One region of the Isoptericola aurantiacus genome, then DNA from elsewhere that is predicted to be linked to it. Evidence: predicted binding sites of a transcription regulator. Region 1 holds the regulator's gene; the other holds the start of a gene.
What was found. Region 1 encodes LexA, which represses DNA repair genes until DNA is damaged. Its sites were predicted from a motif close to TCGAACANNTGTTCGA; they were not measured.
Positions count from the first base shown of each region.

Region 1 (7,088 bases):
GGCCGGGCTGCCCGTCTCACCCCTCACCGCGGCCCGCGACGTCGAGGACGCGCTCGTGCTCGTGAAGTCCGCGGAACCCGTCGCGGACGCGGCCCGGCACGCCGCCGGGCTCGCGGTCGAGCACGTCGCGGCCGACGGCGCCGGTCGCGTGGCCGTCATCGCCCGCGAGGACGCGGTGGACGCGCTGCGCACGGGGCTCGCCGAGGCCCTGACGACGGCGCTCGGGGGCACCGAGGCAGCCCGGCTCGCCGACCAGCGGCCCGAGGACGCCCAGGTCCTGGTCCTGACCCCGCGCGAGGCGAAGGGCCTGGAGTTCGACGCGGTCGTCGTCGTCGAGCCCACCGACGTCGCGGCAGGTCCGGGCGGTTGGGGCGATCTCTACGTGGCCATGACGCGGCCGACGCAACGCCTCGTCGTCGTCCACGAGGGCGAGCTGCCGCCCGGACTCGTGCACGATGGGTGAGACGCGTTTGTGAGCCGGGGTCATCCCGGCGCATCATAGGGTCGTGCTGCGCGCCCTCCTCCTCGAGAACATCCACCCCGACGCCGTCCAGATCCTGCGTGACGCAGAGATCGAGGTCGAGGTGCGCCCCGGCGCCCTCGACGAGGACGAGCTCATCGAGACCCTCACCGACTTCCAGATCCTCGGTATCCGGTCCAAGACCCAGGTCACCCGCCGCGTCCTGGAGTCCCTGCCGGGCCTGCTCGCGGTGGGGACCTTCTCGATCGGGACCAACCAGATCGACCTCGAGGCCGCCGCCGCCCAGGGCGTGGCCGTGTTCAACGCGCCGTTCTCCAACACGCGCTCCGTGGTCGAGCTCGCGGTCTCCGAGATCATCGCCCTGACCCGCCGCCTCACCGTGCGGGACAAGGCGCTGCACGACGGCGTGTGGGACAAGACCGCGGACGGCTCGCACGAGGTGCGCGGACGCACGCTGGGCATCATCGGCTACGGCAACATCGGTTCGCAGCTGTCCGTGCTCGCGGAGAACCTGGGCATGCGCGTCGTGTTCTTCGACACCGACGAGAAGCTGGCCCTGGGCAACGCACGGCGCGTCGAGACGCTCGACCAGCTGCTCGAGATCGCCGACGCGGTCACCATCCACGTCGACGGCCGGCCAGGCAACGCCGGGCTGTTCGGCGAGGACCTGTTCGCGCGCATGAAGCCCGGGGCGATCTTCCTCAACCTGTCGCGCGGTTTCGTCGTGGACGTCGAGGCGCTCCGCGAGCACATCCTGTCCGGACATCTCTCCGGTGCCGCGGTGGACGTGTTCCCCGCCGAGCCCAAGAAGCGGGGCGATCACTTCGAGTCGCCGCTGCGCGGGCTCGACAACGTCGTCCTCACCCCCCACGTGGGCGGTTCGACGGAGGAGGCGCAGCAGTCGATCGGCCACTTCGTGGCCAAGAAGCTGCGCGACTACCTCTTCACGGGGTCGACGACGCTCTCGGTCAACCTGCCCAACCTGCAGCTCGAGCACACCGGCGTGGGTCGCATCGCCCTGCTGCACCGCAACGTGCCCGGGGTGCTCGCGGCCGTCAACCAGGTCTTCGCCGACCACGGGGCGAACATCGAGGCGCAGATGCTCGCCACCCGCGGCGATCTCGGCTACGTGGTCACCGACATCTCCGACGTCACGCACCGGGGAGCGTCGTCCAAGCTCATGGAGATGGCCACCACCGTCCGTCTGCGCATCCGCGACGCGTTCGAGCGACCCGAGTTCCCCCCGGGTCCCGCCGCCCGCTGAGCGGGACCGGCCGGGTCAGCCGGACTTGCGCCGGAAGATCGGCTGGACCTGGCCGGCGGTCTCCGAACCGTGCACGGGACCGGTGTTGCGTCCCCCGTCGGCGCTCGGGTGGCTCGCGGCGTGCTTCTTCGCCAAGGCCTCCTTGAAGCGTTCCTTGGTGGCGTCGTCGGGCCCCTGCGACTTCTTGTCGGCGGTCATGGCGTCCAGCATGCGCCCCCGGCGTACCGAGCGCCAGGGCTTATCGGTCCGTCGGCGCCTCGTCCGCCGCGGCCGCGGCCCGCTCGGCGTGCTCGGCGCGCAACGACGTGATGGCGGACTCGAAGTCGTCCAGCGACTCGAAGGCCTGGTAGACCGAGGCGAACCGGAGATAGGCGACCTCGTCGAGCTCGCGCAGGGGCCCGAGGATCGCCAACCCGATCTCGTAGGCGTCGATCTCCGCGCTGCCCGCGCTCCGCAACGCTTCCTCGACCCTCTGGGCCAGGAGGGCGAGGTCGTCCCCGCTGACGGGTCGGCCCTGACAGGCCTTGCGCACCCCGGAGACCACCTTGTCCCGGCTGAACGGCTCCGTCACGCCCGAGCGCTTCACGACGGACAGGCTCGCTGTCTCGATCGTCGTGAACCGCCGCTGGCACGACGGGCACTGCCGACGACGCCGGATGGCGGCGCCGTCGTCCGACGTCCTGGAGTCGACGACACGGGAGTCGGGGTGGCGGCAGAACGGGCAGTGCATCGGTTCTCCTGCGGTCGGTGCCGGGCTTCTGCCCGACTGCCCGACGAAAGTATGCGGCCGAGCCCGCCCGGTGCAAGAAGACGTGCCGCTAGTCGCGGGGCAGCACGATCACCTGCCCGACCCGCAGGTCGGACGAACGCATCCCGTTGATCTCCTTGATCTGGGCCACCACCTCACGGACGTCCTGCCCCGGCCCCGCGACCTGGCTCGCATGACGCCACAACGTCTCACCCGGGACCACCGTGTGCAGGCGGACCTCCAGCGGCTCTCCACCGTCGCCCGCGACGGCGCCGACGCCCCACCCTCCGAGCGTCAGGGCGACCAGCACGGTCAGGACGGCCACGACCAGCCGACCGCGCCTCGTGAGCCTCAGCCCTGCCAGGCCCGCGAACCCCGGGTCGCTCACCGGACCTGCGACAACTGCAGCCATGATCGGTCCCCGCCTCTCGGAATCGAACGCGTGTGCGTCATACGTATGTTCGTCGAACATCTGTACCATTCATAGCACGGCGCCCCGACACGCGTCGAGAGATCTCGAACAGATGTTTGAAGTCGATGCCGATCTGCCCTAGGCTGACCACAGCGCGACGACGGGTTTGCCCAGGTCCAAGGGCTGTCCGGCACCGGAGCACCACAGGTTCGACGACAGGAGAGACGGATGACGACGCCACGCGAGACGGACGCCGGGGCGGCCGGCACGCACGACGGCGCGCTCGCGTCCGTCTCCCAGCTCGCACCGGGTCCTGACCGCCTGACGACGCGACAGCGGCGCGTCCTGGAGACGATCCGCGAGTCCGTCGAGTCCCGTGGCTACCCGCCCACCATGCGGGAGATCGGGGAGGCCGTCGGGCTGGCGAGCCCGTCGTCGGTCAAGCACCAGCTCACCACGCTCGAACGCAAGGGGTTCCTGCGGCGCGACCCGAACCGTCCGCGCGCCATGGAGGTCGTCGACCCCGTCACCGGCCGCACGTCCGGCACGGACGAGCCCGTCGTCCCCGCCGCGCCCACGCCCGACGGGGAGAGCGACGAGACTCCCCGCCCTTCCTACGTCCCGGTCGTCGGCCGCATCGCCGCCGGCGGCCCGATCCTCGCCGAGCAGGTCGTCGAGGACGTCTTTCCGCTGCCCCGTCAGCTCGTCGGCGACGGCGAGCTGTTCCTGCTCAAGGTGACGGGCGACTCGATGGTCGAGGCCGCCATCTGCGACGGCGACTGGGTCGTCGTCCGGCGGCAGAACGTCGCCGAGCAGGGCGAGATCGTGGCCGCGATGATCGATGGTGAGGCGACGGTCAAGACCTTCAAGCAGACCGGGGGACACACCTGGCTGCTGCCGCAGAACCCTGCCTACAGCCCCATCGCCGGCGACGAGGCCCAGGTCCTCGGCAGGGTGGTCGCGGTGCTGCGGAGCCTCTGAACCGGGCTCCGCGACGCCGCCGGTTCAGAATCCGAACCGGCGCTGCACGGCCCGCACGTGGTCGGCAGACGCCCGCAGGCCGGCCAGCTCGACGTCGGACAACGGCGTCGCGACCGTCGTGGTCGCACCGCGCGCGTCCACCAGGGTCGGGACCGACAGGCAGACGTCGCTGATGCCCCGGAAGCCCTCGAGCCGCGTGGAGACGGGCATGACGCGGTGCTCGTCGTTGAGCACCGCCTCGACGATGCGCGTCACGGCCAGGCCGACGGCGTAGTTCGTGGCGCCCTTGCCGGCGATGACCCGGTACGCCGACTCGACGACGTCGCGGGCGATGGTCTCGCGCGCCACGTCGTCGAGCGGCGGGCGTCCCGGCAGCGCGGTCCACTCGAGCAGGGGCACCCCGGCGATCCGCGCCGAGTCCCACAGGGCGATCTCCGAGTCCCCGTGCTCCCCGGCGATGTAGGCGTGCACGTTGCCCGTCGCCACACCGCAGTGCTCCGCCAGGGCCGCACGCAGCCGCGACGAGTCGAGCACCGTGCCCGAACCGAACACCCGCTCGTGCGGCAGCCCCGAGATCTGCTGGGCCGCATAGGTCACGACGTCGACGGGGTTGGTCACCATGATGTAGATCGCGTCCGGCGCCACCTCCACCAGCCCCGGCAGGATCGCCCGCGTCAGTCCGATCGTGGCCTCCGCCAGGTCGAGCCGCGACTGGCCCGGCTTCTGCTTGGCCCCCGCCGTCACGACGACGACGTCCGCACCACGGCAGACCTCGACGTCGTCGGACCCGTGCACCTCCGCCTGCGGGACGAACATCCCGCCGTGCCGCAGGTCGAGGACCTCGGCCTCGACCTTGGCCTTGTTGACGTCGAGCAACGCGACGTTCCGGGCGGTGCCCCGAGCGAGCGAGGCGTAGGCGAGCGTGGCACCGACGGCGCCTGCTCCGACGACGGCCAGCTTCGTGGTGCTGCGGGTCTCGGTCACGGCAGCAACGCTAGGCGTCGAGGCGGCGGAGCGCAGCCCGAACCAGCTGCGGGTCCGTCGTCTTCCAGAACGGCGGCAACGAGCGGGCCAGGAAGGTGCCGTACCGGGCCGTGGCGAGCCGCGGGTCCAGCACCGCGACCACCCCCCGGTCGGTGACCGAGCGGATGAGCCGTCCGGAACCCTGGGCCAGCAACAGGGCCGCATGCGTCGCGGCGACCTGCATGAAGCCGTTCCCGCCCGCTTCCTCCACGGCGCGCGCCCGCGCCGCCTTGACCGGGTCGTCCGGTCGCGGGAAGGGGATGCGGTCGATGATCACCAGTCGGCAGGCGTCTCCGGGGACGTCGACGCCCTGCCAGAGGGACAGCGTGCCGAACAGACAGGTGGCGGGGTCCTCGCTGAACCGGCGCACCAGGGTGGGCAGCTGGTCGTCGCCCTGGCACAGCACCGGGACGTCGAGGCGCTCGCGCATGGCCTCGGCGGCCGCGGTGGCAGCGCGTCGCGAGGAGAACAACCCGAGGGTGCGGCCGCCCGCCGCCTCGACCAGGTCGGCGATCTCGTCGAGCTGCGCCTCGGTGGTCGGCTCACGCCCGGGGGCCGGCAGGTGCCGGGCCACGTAGCAGATGCCCTGGGTGGCGTAGTCGAACGGGCTGCCGACGTCGACCCCCCGCCAGGAAGCGTCGTCGCCCCCGGTGGACACCTCCAGGCCCAGCGACCGTGCGACCGGGTCGAACGTGCCGCCCAGCTCGAGGGTGGCGGACGTCAGGACGGCGGTCCGCTCGCCGAGCAGCTGGCTGCCGATCAGCCCGGCCACGGCCAGCGGGGCGGCGTGCAACCGGGCGACGCCGTCGCCCCAGGGGGCGTCCGCCGGCGGGCGCGAGCACCACAGGACGTCTCCGGAGGTGTCCTCGGCGGCCATGCGCTCGGTGACGTCGAAGAGCTGCTGGACGGCGGACTGAGCCATCTTGACCCCGGAGTCCGCCTCCGCGTTCTTGTCCGGGCGCAGCTCGGTGAGCAGGCCGCGAGCTGCGTCCCGCACCGAGGCGACGACGGCACGCAGCTCGTCCGGCAGACCCTGCGGGTACCGTTCGGCGGGAACCTCGAGGAGCATCCGGGCCAGGGTGGTGGCGGTGGCGTCGAGGTCGTCGGTGCGCACTCCCCCGTGCCGGCGCGCGAGCCGGGCGGCGTGCTCCACCGTCCCGGCCGCGAGGTCGACGGTGGCGGCGGCCGTGATGCGGTCGGCCAGCTCGTGCGCCTCGTCGACCACGAGCACACCGTGCTCCGGCAGCACGTTCGGGTTCCCCGAGGCCGCGATCCCGAGCATCGCGTGGTTCGTGACGACGACGTCGGCCTCCCGCGCGGCCAGCCGGGCCCGCTCCCCGAAGCACTCCTCGATGAGCGGGCAGCGCTGCCCGAGACATTCCAACGACGTCACCGACACCTGCCGCCAGGCGCGGTCCGGCACGCCGGGCACCAGGTCGTCGCGGTCGCCGGTGTCGCTCTCCTCGGCCCAGGCGTGCAGCCGCCGCACGTGGTCCGCCAGCCGCGCACCGTCGTCGACGCGCCCGCCCGACGATGCCGGGTGCTGCTCCGCGGCGGCGCCCTCGCCCGGTCCGGGGTCGGCCGGGAGGTCGAAGAGGGTGGACCCCTCGGTGGGATAGCCCCCGGCCACCTTGTGGCGGCACAGGTAGTTGTGCCACCCCTTGAGGAGCGCCACCTTGGCGGGCCGGGGCAGGCGGGGGGCGACGGCGTCCGCCACCAGCGGGAGGTCGCGGGTGATCACCTGCCGCTGCAGGGCGAGCGTCGCGGTGGAGACCACGACCCGCTCCCCGGCCGTCACGGCGTGATGCACGGCCGGCACCAGGTAGCCGAGGGACTTGCCCGTGCCGGTGCCCGCCTGCACCAGCAGGTGGCGGCCTGAGTCCACCGCGGCGGCGACCTCGGCGGCCATCTGCTGCTGGCCCGCGCGCGGCGTGCCGCCCAGCGCCCCGACGGCCAGGCCCAGCAGGGTGGCCACGTCGTCCTGGGACGTCGGCGCGGGCTCGGCGGGGCTGTCGGCAGGGTCGGGCGAGTTCACCGGACGATCCTACGGTGGCCCGCCGACGCCGGACCTGCGGTCCACAGGCGTCAGACGGCGGCGCTGTCCAGCTCGGCCGCGAGCGCGGCGTCGACCCGTCCGCGCAGGCGGGTGCCCTGGGCGAGGTGCTCCTCGTGGGCGAGC
Region 1 is NZ_JBJBAE010000004.1:209,118-216,205, reverse strand. It holds gene ACIQLL_RS13355 (HelD family protein) at 1-463, shown strand, start outside; gene serA (phosphoglycerate dehydrogenase) at 507-1,745, shown strand; gene ACIQLL_RS13345 (DUF5302 domain-containing protein) at 1,761-1,943, opposite strand; gene nrdR (transcriptional regulator NrdR) at 1,984-2,475, opposite strand; gene ACIQLL_RS13335 (LysM peptidoglycan-binding domain-containing protein) at 2,564-2,905, opposite strand; gene lexA (transcriptional repressor LexA) at 3,134-3,886, shown strand; gene ACIQLL_RS13325 (L-lactate dehydrogenase) at 3,911-4,870, opposite strand; gene ACIQLL_RS13320 (ATP-dependent DNA helicase) at 4,881-6,944, opposite strand; gene hflX (GTPase HflX) at 6,995-7,088, opposite strand, start outside.

Region 2 (7,088 bases), on a different contig from region 1:
ATCTCGGCGTTGGCCGCGTCCCGGGCGCCGAAGAAGACGTCCTGTGCGGCGCGGAACCGCGCCCACAGCGCGTCGTCGTCCTTGCGGTTGGCGCGTCCGGCCGCCTTCCACCGGGCCATGAGGTCGCGGTAGACACCCGACGTGGCCCCCCAGTCCGTGGAGTGCTGCACGGCCTCGGCCTCGGCGACGAGCTTCTCCTTGACCGCCTTGGCCTCGCTGTTGCGCTGCTCGAGCTCGGCGAAGAAGTGGCGTCGCTCGCGGTCGAAGGCGGTACGCGCGTGGCTGAACCGCTTCCAGAGCGCCTCCTCGGTCGGCCTGTCGATGCGCGGACCGTTGCGCTGCGACTCCTTCCAGCGGTCGAGCAGCGCTCGCAGCTCCTCGCCGGCCGGCCGCCACTGCATCTTGGCCGGGTCGGTCGCCGCGACCTTCTCGGCGGCCTCGACGATCTCGGTGCGTGCCTCGACGGCCCGCTCCTTGGCGGCGGCCCGCTCGCGCTCCAGCGCGGCACGGCGCTCGGCGGCCTGGGTGCGCAGCCGTTCGACCCGGTCCCGCAGGGAGTCGAGATCGCCGACGGCGGCGGGCTCCGCGGTCTCCTCGGTCAGCTTCGTCAGGGTCTGGTCGATCTCGCGGACGGACAGGTCCGCGCTGCCGAGGCGAGCCTCGAACAGGGCGACCTTGGCGACCAGGTCCAGGTAGCGGCGCACGTACAGGCTCTGCGCCTCGTCCCCGGACACACCCGGGTACTGGCCCACGGCGCGTTCCCCCGCGGACTCCCGGACGTAGACGGTGCCGTCGTCGTCCACGCGGCCGAACGCCGCCGCTGCGGCGACGGCCTCGGCGTCGTCGGCCACGGGTGGCACGACCGCGGCCGCGGCGGGCTTCGGCGCGGTGCGGGGCGTGGCCGCCTGCGGACGGATCGCCGACGGCTTGGGCACTCCCGGCCGCGGAGGCGCCGGCTTGGCGGGCCGGGGACGGGCGGGGCTCGGGGAGGTCGTGGTCGACTCCGCGGCCGGGGCGTCACCGGCGGTCTTGGTGGCCGGGGTGTCACCGGCGGTCTCGGTGGCCGGGGCGGGGGCCCCGTCGGCCGCCTCGGTCTCCGGTCCGGGAGCCGGCTCGGGCTCGGGGGGAGGAGTTTCGGCCTGCGCCTGCTCGGCGGCGACCTCGACGTCCTCGGGGCCGGTCGAGCCGGGGGTGCTCTCGCTCACTGGGTCTCCACTCCTTCGATGATGACGGGGCTGACGGGGGAGCCGTCTCCGGATCCCTCGGCCGTGCCCGCGTCAGCGACTGCCTGGACGGCGTCCAGGCCGGACGACACGGTGCCGAACACCGTGTACCCGCCGACTGCGTCGGACGGGATGGTCGAGTCCTGGTACACCAGGAAGAACTGCGAGCCCATCGAGGCGGCGTCCCCGCCGCGACGGGCCATGGCGAGCGTGCCGGCCGGGTAGACGTCGTCCTCCGGGGCGTTCTCCACCGGTCCGAACGAGTACCCGGGCCCACCGGTGCCGGTGGCCGTGGGGTCGCCGCACTGGAGCACGTAGATGCCCTGCGTGGTGAGGCGGTGGCACGACGTGTCGTCGAAGTAGCCCTGCTGGGCCAGCGCGACGAAGCTGGCGACGGCCTGCGGTGCCGCTGCCCCGTCGAGCTCGAGCCGGACGGTCTCGGCGGCACCGTCGACGCACAGGTCCAGGGCGGCGGTCCACGTGCGGTCCTCGGCGACCGACGGGTCGGGCAGGTCGCCGCCGTCGCGTGCCTCGGTGGAGCCGGGCGGGCAGGCGCCGCCGGCGGGCTCGGTCCCGGGGGTCGCGATCGCTGCGGGTTCCGACGACGAGGACGACAGCCCGGCGACGACGGCGCCGCCGGCCACCAGGGCGAGGATCGCGCCGATGGCGATGATCACGCCGATCCGGCGCTGCCGGTCCTTCCGGGCGCGCCGACGCTCGTCCCACTTCTCCTGGCGCTTGCGGGCGTAGTCGCGTTCGCGCTTGCTGGGCGCCACCGTCGGTCGTCCTCCTCGTGCCGTGCCTGCCGTACCTGCCGGGTGCGGGCCGTGCCCGCGCGCGGGCCGACCGCGCGTGCGCACAGTCTAGGGCGCGGCACCGGGGTCAACCGCTCGAGAGCCGTCACGGCGCCCTGTGGACGGCACGGACGGGGCCGGCGGGCACCGGCTACGGTGGTCGCCATGGAGCTGCACGTGGTCGTCGCTCCCGTGTTCGGGACCAACTGCTGCGTCGTGGTGGCCGACGCCGTCGATGCCGACGGACGCCGGGACTGCGTCGTGGTCGATCCTGGCGCGGGCACCGCCGAGGCGGTGACCCGGCTGGTGGTCCAGCACGGCCTGGCCCCGCGAGCGGTGCTCGCCACCCACGGCCACGTCGACCACACCTGGGACGCCGCCGAGCTGTGCGTGCGCCACGACGTGCCGCTGCGTCTGCACGCGGCCGACGTCCACCGCGTCACGGACCCGTTCGGCAGCCTCGGCCTGGGTGTCGCCGGGCTCGGCGGGCCCGCCACGAGCGTGAGCGCGGCGCTCACGCAGGCGCTGGCGGACTACGGCCGTACGCCACGGGACTACCGTGCGGCGCCGGTCGTCGAACCGTTCGACGGCGCCGTCGTCGACCTGGCGGCCGGTGCGGTGACGATCCGTGCTCTGCACGCGGCGGGACACACCGAGGGATCCACCCTGTACCTCCTGGCCGGGGCCGGTATCGGCCCGGGCCCGGGTCGGGGCGTCGTGCTCAGCGGTGACGTGCTGTTCGCCGGCGGGGTGGGACGCACGGACCTGCCCGGCGCGGACGTCGACGCGATGCTCGCCACGCTGCGCGACGTCGTCGGCGGCCTGGACCCCGCGTGGCAGGTCGTGCCCGGTCACGGCCCCACCACGACCGTCGCGCGGGAGCTGGCGACCAACCCGTTCCTGCCGCGCTGAGGCCGCCGCGGACGTGTCCGCGGCGCCGTCGGCGATCTGGCAGGATCGTGCCCATGGCTCGCGTCACCCCTCTCTCCGGCTTCCCCGAATGGCTTCCCGACGGCCGCGTCGTGGAGCAGCACGTCCTGGACGTGCTGCGGCGGACCTTCGAGCTGCACGGGTTCGCCGGCGTCGAGACCCGCGCCGTCGAGCCGCTCGACCAGCTCCTGCGCAAGGGCGAGACCTCCAAGGAGGTCTACGTGCTGCGTCGCCTCCAGGCGGAGGACGACACCGAGGCGGCGGGTCCGGACGCCGGTCGCGGGGAGAAGCAGCTGGGGCTGCACTTCGACCTCACGGTCCCGTTCGCGCGCTACGTGCTGGAGAACGCCGGTCGGCTCGCCTTCCCGTTCAAGCGGTACCAGATCCAGAAGGTCTGGCGTGGTGAGCGGCCGCAGGACGGCCGCTTCCGCGAGTTCGTCCAGGCGGACATCGACGTCGTCGGCGCCGGGGAGCTGCCCTACCATTTCGAGGTCGAGCTCCCGCTGGTGATGGCCGAGGCGCTGGGCGCGCTGCGGGAGATCGGTGTGCCCGAGGTCCGGATCCTGGTCAACAACCGCAAGGTGGCCGAGGGGTTCTACCGCGGCCTGGGGCTGGACGACGTCGAGGGTGTGCTGCGGCAGATCGACAAGCTCGACAAGATCGGTGCCGAGAAGGTCGCGGCGTTGCTGGTCGCCGAGCAGGGGGCGACGCCGGAGCAGGCGGCAGCCTGCCTGGACCTCGCCGCGATCCACGGCGACGACGTCGGGGTCGTCGACCGCGTGCGTGAGCTCGCCGCGGCACGTGGAGCCGTGACCGACCTGTTGGAGACGGGCCTGGACGAGCTCGGGGCGCTGGTGGCGGCCGCCGCGGTCCGGGCCCCCGGCGTCGTGGTGGCGGACCTGAAGATCGCCCGCGGGCTGGACTACTACACGGGCTCGGTCTACGAGACGTTCCTCGTCGGTCACGAGGCGCTCGGGTCGATCTGCTCGGGCGGCCGGTACGACACTCTGGCCTCGGACGGCAAGAACACCTATCCCGGCGTCGGGCTCTCGATCGGCGTGACGCGACTGGTCTCCCGGCTGCTCTCCGGGGGGCTGGTGACCGCCACCCGCGGGGTGCCCACCGCCGTGCTGGTCGCCGTGAGCGACGAGGAGCACCGTGCGACGTCGGACGCCGTCGCCGCCGCTTTGCGTTCTCGCGGCGTCCCGGCCGACGTCGCGCCGACGGCGGCGAAGTTCGGCAAGCAGATCAAGGTCGCCGACCGGCGCGGCATCCCGTTCGTGTGGTTCCCCGGTGAGGTGCACCAGGTCAAGGACATCCGGTCCGGTGACCAGGTGGAGGCCGACCCGTCGGCGTGGCAGCCGCCGTCGGCGGACCTGCACCCGCGGGTCGTCGCGGCGGACTGATCGCGCGGCACGCGTCCTGGTCGAGGGACCGCGTGGCCGTCAGGCCTGGATCAGACCGATGACGTTCCGCGCCGGGTCGGTGAACCAGGCGATCGTCGGACCGGAACCGGGGTCGTCGCTGCGCACCACCCCGGCGTCGTCGTGCGGGAAGTCCGGGTAGCGGAGCAGGTCCACGCCCGCGGCCGCCAGCTCGAAGACCGCGGCGTCGATGTCGGCCACCTGGAGGTTGAGCACGGTGTGGTTCGCCGGCCGGTGGGCCGCGCCCTTGGGGTAGACGAAGACCGGGGAGCCCCCGGTGACGTCGAGCTCGAGCCCCATGGGCGTGCGCCGCACCTCGAGCCCGAGGCGGTCGCGGTAGAAGTTCTCGGCGGTGTCGAGGTCGTCGACGGAGTAGCTGCTGAAGGCCTGCTGGACCTGGACCATGGTTCCTCCTCGTCGGTCGTGGCGGGGGATCGGCTCGTGTCCCCGTCCAGGAAGACCCGTGCGGGACCGGCAACTCATCGGCGTCCTTGACAGCAGTACGAACACCTGTTCGAATCGGTGCATGCGATGGGACGGGCAGGCAGCAGGTGCCGACGACGGCGCGTTGCCGGGACTGGAGAGGTCCGGCCTCGCACGCCTCGGGCTGGTCCGCAGCGTCCGCACACCCGACTTCGCCGGGGTGACGTTCCACGAGGTGCTGGCCAAGAGCGCGCTGTCCAAGGTCCCCGCCGCCTCACGGATGCCGTTCGGCTGGACGGTCAACCCGTACCGAGGGTGCAGTCATGCCTGTGCCTACTGCTTCGCCCGGCCCACGCACGAGTACCTCGACCTCGACGCCGGGGCGGACTTCGACTCGCAGGTCGTGGTCAAGACGAACGTCGACCAGGTGCTCCGCGCGGAGCTGGCCCGGCCCTCGTGGCGCCGTGAGCCAGTCGCGCTGGGCACCAACACCGACCCGTATCAGCGGGCCGAGGGCAGGTACCGCCTGATGCCCGGCATCATCGGGGCGCTCGCGGACTCGCGCACGCCGTTCTCGATCCTCACCAAGGGCACGCTGCTGCGCCGCGACCTGCCGCTGATCGCGGCCGCCGCGCGCCACGTCGAGGTCGGCCTCGGTGTGTCGTTGTCCTTCGCCGACGCCGCGCTCCAGCAGTCGGTCGAGCCCGGTACCCCCACACCCAAGGCGCGCCTCGACCTGGTGCGCGCGGTGCGGTCGGCCGGGCTGCCGTGCGGGGTCATGGTGGCTCCGGTGCTGCCGTGGCTGACCGACTCCGTCGGCCACCTCACCCGACTCCTGGACGCGATCGCCGAGGCCGGTGCCACGGGGGTCACGGTGATCCCGCTGCGTCTCAAGCCCGGCACCCGCGAGTGGTACCTGCAGTGGTTGGAGCGGGAGCACCCGGACCGGCTCGCGGGCTACGGGCGGGTGTTCGCCCGCGGTGCCGACGCCCACCGTGGGTACCGGGACTGGCTCTGGTCACGGGTGCGGCCGCTGCTCGAGGAGCGTGGCTTCGCGGGATCGGGCCACCGCGCCGGCTCGGGTGCGACAGGACGTCCCGAGGACGCGCTCCGTCCGCACGAGGACGCCGACTACCCTGCCGGCGCGATGGTGCCGGGGCGGCCGGCGAGCGGCTCCGTGGTCGGCACACGCGAGGAGGAACCGCTGTTCTGACCCGCTGGGACGCGACGGCCGCGCCATGTGCCATCGTGAGTCCATGCCGAGGCGAATCCACCTCCACGTCGGGGCCCCGAAGTCGGGCACCACGTATCTCCAGTCGCGACTGCTCGCCAACCAGCGCCAGCTGCGTCGTCACGGGCTGACCTACCCGCTGGGCCGCCTGCGCGATCCGCGCATCCACTACTGGGGCGCGCTCTCGGTGGTCGGGAAGGACCACGGGCTCGATCCTGAGTCGTTGCGCGACGCCTGGCCACGGCTGCTGCGCGCTTGCCGCCGGGCCGCGGGCGACGTCGTGCTCGGTCACGAGATCCTGTCGTCGGCGACCGCCGAGCAGGCGCGGCGCGTGCTGGACGACCTCCACGGCACCGGGGCGGAGGTGCACGTGGTCATGACCGCCCGGGACCTGTCGCGAGAGCTGACCAGCGGATGGCAGGAGATGGTGAAGTTCGGCAGCGTCATGCCCTTCGGCACCTACATGCGGCGGGCACGTCGCGGCCGGCTCGAGTTCATGCGGTCGTTCGACGTGCAGGGAGTGCTCACGACCTGGGGTGCCGACCTGCCGGCCGACCGGCTGCACCTGGTCACCGCCCCGGGACCCGGCGGTGCGCGAGGCGACCTGTGGAGCCGGTTCCTCGAGGCCGTCGGCGCCGAGCCCGGCTGGGGGCCGCTCGAGGCGACCCGTGCCAACGAGTCCCTGGGGGTGCCGGAGGTGAAGCTGCTGCGGCGCCTGAACAGCCGCCTCGGCGACGAGACCCGGCGGGGCGGGACGTACGCGCCGCTCCTGGAGACCGTCGTCGTGCCGGAAGGGCTGGCACCGCGGCGCTCGCCGCGGATCACCGTCGGCCCGCAGGACCACCCGTGGGTCGTCGAGCGCAGCGAGTCCTGGATGCGGTGGGCTCGGCAACGAGGCGTCCGGATCCACGGCGACCTCGCCGACCTGCACCCCGCCGAGCCCCCGGCGGACCGGGTCGACCCGGACGCACCCCTGCCGGGGCAGGTCACCGCTGCGGCCATCGAGGCGATGGTGGCGCTGCTCGCCGAGACGCGCTCCCGCCGTCCGGCGGTCAGCGAGCGC
Region 2 is NZ_JBJBAE010000002.1:242,112-249,199, forward strand. It holds gene ACIQLL_RS07865 (DUF349 domain-containing protein) at 1-1,205, opposite strand, end outside; gene ACIQLL_RS07870 (peptidylprolyl isomerase) at 1,202-1,999, opposite strand; gene ACIQLL_RS07875 (MBL fold metallo-hydrolase) at 2,183-2,929, shown strand; gene hisS (histidine--tRNA ligase) at 2,983-4,353, shown strand; gene ACIQLL_RS07885 (VOC family protein) at 4,393-4,776, opposite strand; gene ACIQLL_RS07890 (Rv2578c family radical SAM protein) at 4,898-6,007, shown strand; gene ACIQLL_RS07895 (hypothetical protein) at 6,051-7,088, shown strand, end outside.
Region 2: ACIQLL_RS07890 (Rv2578c family radical SAM protein) is a predicted target of LexA. The motif match lies at 4,874-4,889, and genes of this name have one in related genera.